Regions from separate parts of the Mesorhizobium sp. WSM4976 genome, predicted to be linked through region 1. Evidence: predicted binding sites of a transcription regulator. Region 1 holds the regulator's gene; each other region holds the start of a gene.
What was found. Region 1 encodes LexA, which represses DNA repair genes until DNA is damaged. Its sites were predicted from a motif close to TGTTCNNNNTGTGTTCNG; they were not measured.

Region 2: the regulator LexA is predicted to act here: its motif matches at 1,235-1,252, upstream of ssb (single-stranded DNA-binding protein).
Region 3: the regulator LexA is predicted to act here: its motif matches at 1,051-1,068, upstream of P9272_RS15175 (helicase-related protein).
Region 4: the regulator LexA is predicted to act here: its motif matches at 1,364-1,381, upstream of P9272_RS26065 (DNA recombination protein RmuC).

Annotation. Positions count from the first base shown of each region.
Region 1 is NZ_JARTVT010000032.1:49,873-52,072, reverse strand. Features, by position in the region: gene kynU (kynureninase) at 1-218, opposite strand, end outside; gene lexA (transcriptional repressor LexA) at 673-1,407, shown strand; partial or broken gene P9272_RS30210 (ComEC/Rec2 family competence protein) at 1,401-2,200, opposite strand, start outside.
Region 2 is NZ_JARTVT010000010.1:72,435-74,634, forward strand. Features, by position in the region: gene P9272_RS14015 (OsmC family protein) at 1-169, opposite strand, end outside; partial or broken gene P9272_RS14020 (DUF2306 domain-containing protein) at 199-594, opposite strand; gene ssb (single-stranded DNA-binding protein) at 619-1,134, opposite strand; gene P9272_RS14030 (metalloregulator ArsR/SmtB family transcription factor) at 1,371-1,685, shown strand; gene P9272_RS14035 (SRPBCC domain-containing protein) at 1,682-2,158, shown strand; gene P9272_RS14040 (ATP-dependent Clp protease proteolytic subunit) at 2,183-2,200, shown strand, end outside.
Region 3 is NZ_JARTVT010000011.1:70,174-72,373, forward strand. Features, by position in the region: gene phbB (acetoacetyl-CoA reductase) at 1-533, shown strand, start outside; gene P9272_RS15175 (helicase-related protein) at 1,295-2,200, shown strand, end outside.
Region 4 is NZ_JARTVT010000024.1:38,764-40,963, reverse strand. Features, by position in the region: gene fmt (methionyl-tRNA formyltransferase) at 1-720, opposite strand, end outside; gene def (peptide deformylase) at 780-1,310, opposite strand; gene P9272_RS26065 (DNA recombination protein RmuC) at 1,414-2,200, shown strand, end outside.

The sequences.
Region 1 (2,200 bases):
AACCAGCCGGCGGTGTTCCAGGCGCGGATCAGGTCCTGCGCCCATTCCTGCTTCGCGGCCGTCTCGATCTCGTTGAAGACATTGATTGAAGCGGCGCCCAGTGAATTGCCGTCGAGGTATTTCACGCCATCCGGCAGGACGAAGCGATCGCGCAGGGCACGCAGCGGGTCCGCGGCATCCATTGCCTCGACCTCGGCAAGATCGGGAATTCTCCTCATTGTGCTGTCGCCTCCGTTTCGAACCAGGCCGCTGCATCCCCGGCGACCAGGGCGGTTGTCTCATCCCCGTCCGCGACACGGCAAGAACCTTCTGGCCTATGTCAGCTGGTCCATAGACGGCAAAGGCCGAGGACCGGAATCATCGCCAACGTTGGCATTTTGGGTTCGTTTCGTTCACGGTGCGGCACATGCACGGATGAACCGACGCGAACACCTCAGCGCTTCCGCGATGGTGTCGCGTCTCAATTTCAACATAAGGAGAATTGCAGAATCGAGCGGAATCAATGACACAGCCCCAGTTGCAGGCGGCCGGGCACCGCCGGATGCAACATTCTTTCGCCAGCCTTAAGAAATTCATTAAACTTTAAACGGTTGCGGAACACAACTGGAACAGATAGTGTTTGTTCTGGGTTTGTTTTTCTGATTCTGGTTTCGGAACCCGTGGGGGCCGCCAATGCTGACGCGCAAGCAACATGAACTCCTGATGTTCATCCATGAACGCCTGAAGGAGAGCGGGATCCCTCCATCCTTCGACGAGATGAAGGAAGCACTGGACCTGGCCTCGAAGTCCGGCATCCATCGGCTGATCACGGCGCTGGAAGAACGCGGTTTCATTCGCCGGCTACCGAACCGGGCGCGCGCGCTGGAAGTCCTGCGGCTGCCCGATTCGATCGCGCCGGGCCTGAATGCCGCGAAGAAGTTTTCGCCGAGCGTCATTCAAGGCGGTCAGGGCAATCTAAGTCGCCAGGTCAAGCCGGCAGCGCCGTCGCGTACGCCGACACCCAGCAACGACGACGACGCCGCTTCGGCCGTATCCATTCCGGTGATGGGCCGCATCGCCGCCGGTGTTCCGATCGATGCCATCCAACACCAGACGCATTCGATCTCGGTGCCGCCGGACATGATCATGGGTGGCGAGCATTATGCGCTGGAGGTCAAGGGTGACTCCATGATCGAGGCCGGCATCTTCGACGGCGACACCGTCATCATCCGTAACGCCAACACAGCGAGTCCGGGCGAGATCGTGGTGGCGCTGGTCGACGATGAGGAAGCAACGCTCAAGCGCTTCCGCCGCAAGGGCGCCTCCATCGCGCTGGAGGCTGCCAACCCGGCCTACGAGACCCGCATCTTCGGGCCGGATCGGGTCAAGGTGCAGGGCAAGCTCGTCGGGCTGATCAGGCGCTACTGATCCGGCTGCGAGGGCTTGGCCCTCTCAGGTTTTTCATATGGCGGCAGTCCCCGGGCCTCGCGCGTGTATCTGCGCTGCTCGTGCCAGGGCCGATATGGCTTTTCGACGGCATATTGGATGGCTGCTCGCGCGGTTGCCGATTGTGGATCGAAGAAGACGGCGGCGCTGCCGTCACGCGCCAGCTGGCGCTTGGTGACGACAAGCACACGCTGATCCCAGCAGGGATTGTAGGCCGTGGCATCGTTGATGACGATGAGGTCGGCAAAGCCGCAGGCAGGCCGTGCGCTGTCGCGGTTTTCGGCGAGCGCGACGATCGCACCGGACGGATGCCGGCCAATGCAGAGGTCGCCGGTGCAATAGAAGGGTGAGCCGGGCGGCAGGTCGACCGGGTCGGCGATATCGAGAGCGTCTTTGGCGAATTCTCTGGCGACACAATTTCCTCGGCCTTCAGCGCCCGCTTCCAATTGTCGGTCGTGAACTCGTTCGAGCGTTCGCGGTTGACGGCAAGCTCGCCGCCGCCGATCGGCATCGCCACCAGATGCGCGTCCTCGGAAATGAGGACATCCGGCGTGCGCACATGTGGGATCGCCAGCATTGCGGCGAGAGCAATGGGAACAGCGGCAAGCCTCAGCCAGGTGGTGGCCATGGTCGCGATGACGAGCGCGATCGTCGCCAGCAGCACCGACTGGATCGAGATCAATCCCACGGCATCGACCGGCGAGCGCTCGGAGATCCATGCCGAAATGGCGATCATCGCCGTCAGGCCCTTGCCCATCACATAGAGGAAGGGGCC
Region 2 (2,200 bases), on a different contig from region 1:
CGACGTCAAAGGCCGAGCAGCCGCCGGTGCCGATCAGCACCAGTTCCATCGGGCTCGGTCCAGGTGTCTTGCCATCCGGCCCACGCGCCGTGCCCAGCACGACCTTATGCCCGCTGCCGGATTCGCCGACAAAGGTGCGATCCTCGACCCATTTGACGCGTGCTTTCACGTTAATCTTCCTTGCGAGGTTCCCGTCGCCTATTGGCCGAACGCGACGGCGTGCATGATCCGGCCGGGCAGTAGCGTGAACATGCCGGCGCCGACCAGCGCGAAAAGAGTTTCACCATAGCGCCGCAATGCGCGGCCACCTTATGCGTGCGCGCATACCAGGCCGCCAGCGGTACCGTGACCAGCACCAGGATCGACAGCAGATGGATCGGGCTGAACGGACCTGCAAGCCGGATCTGCTGGATCCAGAAGCTCGAAACGGCGATGACCCAAAATCAGCGCCACCCAGGCATAACCCAGCACGCGGTGACGTATCGTGCCTTTCGGCAACGCCAACTGGGCGCCGCCGACGGCTAAAGCGGCGATGGCCGCGAAAGCATGCCATGAAATGGGAGGCGGCGCCGACAGAAGCGATCCGAGCGACATCGCGCCTTCCCTTAAGTGAAACGCCTAGAACGGGATCTCGTCGTCCAGCTCGCGCGACGAGCCGCCGCCACCGCCGCCCCTGGAACCGCCGCCGCCACCGCGGCTGAAACCTTCGTTCGGGCCGGACTGGCCGAAATCTGAACCGCGGCTGCCGCCGCCGGAATAGTTGCCGACCTGGCCGCCCTCGCCGCGGGCATCGAGCATCTGCAGCTCGCCGCGGAATTTCTGCAGCACGATTTCGGTCGTGTAGCGGTCATTGCCGGTCTGGTCCTGCCATTTGCGGGTCTGCAGCTGGCCCTCGACATAGACCTTCATGCCCTTCTTCAAATACTGCTCGGCGACCTTGGCGAGTTGGTCGTTGAAGATCACGACATTATGCCACTCGGTCTTTTCCTTTCGCTCGCCCGAGTTCTTGTCGCGCCAGCTTTCCGAGGTGGCGACGCGGATGTTGACGACCGGATCGCCGGAATTCAGGCGGCGGATTTCAGGGTCCGCCCCGAGATTGCCGACCAGAATGACCTTGTTGACGCTACCCGCCATCTTACTTCTCCGCGCTCATCCGAAACAAATTTTAAGTCGCTCACCTTACAGCCTGCGGGCTGTTCATGCCTGAAGAGGCTGGCTTTTCCCACAATGTTTTTGTTCCCTTTTCGTTCTAGAGAAGACCTACCTTTCTGTCAAGGAATGTCAGCAAAGGCCGCGCCTGAACATCTGTTTTGATATGGCGATCAAACAGACGCTTGCCAAATCAATAAGTGTCGACTTATGCTTTGTCCATGATCGAAGCAGAGATTTTCCGGGCGCTCGCCGATCCGACGCGTCGCGCCGTCTACGAGCGCCTCGCCGCCAGCGAGATGAGCGTGAGCGAGCTGCGCGCCGGCATGAGTGTGTCGCAGCCGGCGGTCTCGCAGCATCTCGCCGTTCTGCGCGGCGCCGGCCTGGTGGTCGAGCGGCGCGCCGGCCGCAACGCCTATTACCGCGCCGATCCGCAAGGGCTCGACCCGCTGCTCGGCTGGATCGAACGCTACCGCGCCTTCTGGCCGGAACGCATCGAAAAGTTGAAGACGGTTCTGAAGGGAATGGATCAATGACGGCAACCGAAAACCCGATGGTCAACGAAGCGCCGCTCAGCTTCGAATGCGACCTTCCCGATCCGCCTGAAAAGGTCTGGCGGGCGCTGACCGAGCCGGAACTTCTGGCCGCCTGGATGATGCCGAACGACATGAAGGCTGAAGCCGGCAGCTGCTTCACCTTTGCCGGACCGGATGCGCCGATCGCATGCGAGGTGCTCGAGGCCGAGCCCGGCAGGCTGCTGCGCTATTCCTGGCGTGAGGGGCCCGCCGACAAGGAGGCCGACCAGCTTCCGGCTTTTGACAGCATCGTCACCTTCACGCTGGCCCGCACAGCCTCCGGAGGCACGTATCTTCGTATAGTCCATGACGGCTTCGTCCCGGTGGCGGAGCCTGTTCTGGCCATTGCGGGCGCCGGCTGTGGATTCTCGCTTTATGCGCGCAAGACCCTGGCCGCGGCCAATGCGCCCTGCATGATGCTGCGCGCGGCCTGATCAATAGGACCGAGGAAATCCGTCATGAGCATTGCCAATCTG
Region 3 (2,200 bases), on a different contig from region 1:
GCATCAAGCAGATCGAAGCAGATCTCGGCGCGGTCTCGGTTCTGGTCAACAATGCCGGCATCACCCGCGACGCCATGTTCCACAAGATGACGCCCGCGCAGTGGAAGGAGGTCATCGACACCAACCTCTCCGGCGTCTTCAACATGACGCACCCGCTGTGGAGCGGCATGCGCGACCGCAAGTTCGGGCGCGTCATCACCATTTCCTCGATCAACGGCCAGAAGGGCCAGGCTGGCCAGGCCAATTATTCGGCCTCGAAGGCCGGCGACATCGGCTTCTCGAAGGCTCTTGCCCAGGAAGGCGCCCGCGCCGGCATAACCGTCAACGTGATCTGCCCCGGCTATATCGCGACGGAGATGGTCAAGGCGATCGACGAGAAGGTGCTCAACGAGCGCATCATCCCGCAGATCCCCGTCGGCCGGCTCGGCGAACCGGAAGAGATCGCGCGCTGCGTCGTCTTCCTGGCTTCCGACGAGGCCGGCTTCATCACCGGTTCGACCATCACCGCCAATGGCGGCCAATACTTCGCCTGACACACATTATCGCCAAGGGCGGCTCCGGCGCTGGAGCCGCTTGTTGTGGCCTGCCGGCGGCGGCAGCGCGACACCTTGCCTCCATTCGGGACGCAAAGGTTAACGACCGCGTCGAGCCCTGTACGCAACCCGCTTCACAAGCTGTGAGTTTTCGGTGGGCAAGCTGTGGATAACACCATATCTAGGGGTGAACAAACCGGGGAACTCCTTGCATCTCTGATTCGTCGCCGATTCGTTCTGGCTTTGGCCGAAAAGTTAACGGCAAAGGGCGAAAGCGTTATTCCAATCGTTAAAAGCGATTAAGAAAAATCAACAAATTCATAACCTTGACGATGGTCCTCGAACAGAGCGCGACCTTTCACCAGCGAAAGTTAACTGCCGCTAGATCCTGGCGGAGCCGAAGCATGAATCGGGCCAGTTTCCCGATTCAGCATGTGGTGAGACTCACCGTCAAAAAATCCACATATAGCCGTGAACAAAACCTGAATCAGAACGAGTCAGCGATTCGTCGCCGATTCGTTCCAGACTCGTTCCAGCCGTTAACAGCAGCCGGTTTTGACCGGGTCCGCCGATTCCCGCCCGCCCCCTAAAAGAACATTCCGCTTTCGCTCGGCGTCCTAAATCCCTATGTGTCGGCTGTCACACGCGGCGGCGCCGCCGCGCCTCCGATCAAAAGCACGATCCCGAAAAGTGGGAACCGGTTTTCGGAGAAAGATCATGCTTGAACAATCAAAGCGGCAGAAGCACTTATTTCCGAGCCGATGAATATCCAGCCGAAACACTCCCAGCCGCTGATCCTTTCGGGCCGTGACGTGACGGCCGTGCTCGGCCCCACCAACACTGGCAAGACCCATCTCGCCATCGAGCGCATGGTCGCGCACGAGACCGGCATCATCGGCCTGCCGCTGAGGCTGCTCGCCCGCGAGGTCTATGCGCGCGTCTGCGAAAAGGTCGGCGCCCACAAGGTGGCGCTGATCACCGGGGAGGAGAAGATCGTCCCTGCCGGCGCAAAATATTCGGTCTGCACCGTCGAGGCCATGCCGCGCGAGACTGACGCCGCCTTTGTCGCCATCGACGAGGTGCAACTCGCCGGCGATCTCGAGCGCGGCCATATCTTCACCGATCGCATCCTGCATCTGCGGGGCCGCCAGGAAACGCTGCTGCTGGGCGCGGCCACCATGCACGGCATCCTGCAGCGCCTGTTGAAGGGCGTGTCGGTGGTGACGCGGCCGCGCCTGTCGCACCTTGCCTATGCCGGGTCGAAGAAGCTGACCCGGCTGCCGCGGCGCACCGCGATCGTCGCCTTCTCGGCCGACGAGGTTTATGCCATCGCCGAGCTGATCCGCCGTCAGCAGGGCGGTGCGGCCGTCGTGCTCGGCGCGCTCTCGCCCCGCACCCGCAACGCCCAGGTCGAGATCTTCCAATCCGGCGACGTCGACTATCTCGTCGCGACCGACGCCATCGGCATGGGGCTGAACCTCGACCTCGAGCACGTTGCCTTCGCCCAGAACCGCAAGTTCGACGGCTATCAATACCGCAACCTGAGCGCGGCCGAGCTCGGCCAGATCGCCGGCCGCGCCGGCCGGCACCTGCGCGACGGCACGTTCGGCGTCACCGGTCAGGTGGACCCGTTTGACGACGATCTGGTCGCCAAGATCGAGGCGCAC
Region 4 (2,200 bases), on a different contig from region 1:
GACCTCGCACCACGCGCCCGGAAAGGGCGAGAGGCCGCGAATGTGATTGTGGACTTCGCCAGAAGGCCGCGTCCAATTTACGCGTGTCTCCGATTTATCGATCTTTCGGGCGTAGGTCACTCCTTCCGCCGCCTGCGGGGTAAATGTCAGACAATTTATCCCCAACTGCGCAAGCGCCTCGACCATCAGCGAAGCGCCCTGAACCATCAGGCGGTCATGCAATTCGCCGGCCGTGATATCGGGTGCGATGGCGCATTTTTCAACCAAAGCCACCGGCCCGGTATCGAGACCCTCTTCCATCTTCATGACCATCATGCCGGTTTCGCTGTCGCCGGCCATGATGGCGCGCTGGATCGGAGCAGCACCACGCCAGCGTGGCAAAAGCGAGGCATGTCCGTTGAGGCAGCCGAGCCGCGGGGCGTCCAAAACGGCTTTCGGCAACAGCAGTCCATAGGCGATAACCACGGCGACATCGGCTTGCAGGGCGGCGAAAGCCGCCTGCTCCGCCTCACTTTTGAGCGATGTCGGCGTGCGCACTTCGAGCCCCAGCCGCTCGGCCTCGCGATACACCGGGGACGGCGTCAACTCCAGCCCGCGGCGGCCGGCGGCGCGCGGCGGCTGTGTGTAGACGGCGGCGATCTGGTGGCCGGCCTCGGCGATGGCGCGCAAGGTCGGCACGGAAAAATCCGGCGTGCCCATGAAGATGACGCGAAGCGGCATGAGGTCCTGCGATCCTGTCTTGCGGTGGCTTCAGGTGCTCGCGCGGCCAAAAAGGCCCCTTAGCCCACCATCTTCCCCGGCGCCTTGTCCTTGGCGAGTTTCTTGAACTTCCTCACCACCATGTCGCGCTTCAGCTTCGAGATGTGGTCGATGAACAGCACGCCGTTGAGGTGATCGATCTCGTGCTGCAGGCAGGTGGCCATCAGGCCTTCCGCCTGCATCTCCTGCAATTTGCCGTCGCGGTCGAGATATTTCACCCGCACCGAGGCCGGGCGCTCGACCTCGGCGTAATAGTCGGGGATCGACAGGCAGCCTTCCTCATAGACGGAACGCTGATCGGAACTCTCGAGCACTTCCGGATTGATGAAGACATGCGGTTCGGGCGGCTCGCCTTCCTTGGCGAGATCGATGACCAGCAGCCGCCGCGGCTCGCCGACCTGGATTGCCGCAAGGCCGATGCCCGGCGCGTCATACATGGTCTCCAGCATGTCGTCGGCGAGCTTGCGCAGATCGGCGTCGACGCGCTCCACCGGCTTGGAAACCTGGCGCAGGATGGAATCGGGAAGAATGATGAGCGGCTTGATCGACATGGCGTCTCACCTAAGACTTCGCTTGAGAAGCGTCAACGGGGGCAGCCTTTCCCTGTTCACGTTTTGATCTGTGCCGGCGATGCGAATCGGTTATGCTGCGCGCATGAACGACGTGACCTCCATCCTTTCGCAACCGGTCGCGCGGCTCGGCGCCACCACGATCACGCTCGGCCAGGCGCTTGGTATCGTCGCTGTCCTGTTCGTCGTGCTGTTCGCCGCGCTCGTCATCGCCCTGTGGCGCGCGGCCAAGGCGCGCGCGGTTGCCGCTGTGGAAGCGGCCGACCAAGCCCGCGACACCGAGGCGCGGATGGCCGACATCATGCAGGCGCAGGCCGAGATGCAGGGGCGCATGGGCGCGATCGCCGACGTGTTCGGCGCCAGGCAGGCGGAGCTTACGCAATCGCTCGGGCAACGGCTCGACGCCATGACCGGCCGCATCGGCCAGACCATGGCCGAGCAGACCAAGTCGACGCATGAAAGCCTGGCCAAGCTGCAGGAGCGGCTTGCGGTGATCGATACCGCGCAGGGCAATATCCAGTCCCTGGCCGGGCAGGTCGTGCAGTTGCAGGCCATCCTCTCCAACAAGCAGACGCGTGGCGCCTTTGGCCAGTCGCGGATGGAGGCGATCGTCGCCGACGGGTTGCCGCACGGCGCCTACGAGTTCCAGGCCAGCCTCAGCAATGGCAGCCGGCCCGACTGCCTGGTGCGGATGCCCAACGGCGCGCCGATGCTCGCCATCGACGCCAAGTTCCCGCTGGAAGCGTGGAACGCCATCCGCGCCGCCGAGGGCGCCGACATGCAGAAGGTGGCGGCGCAGGCCTTCCGGCGCGACATTGAGGTGCATATCCGCGATATCGCGGAGAAATACCTGATCCAGGGCGAGACGCAGG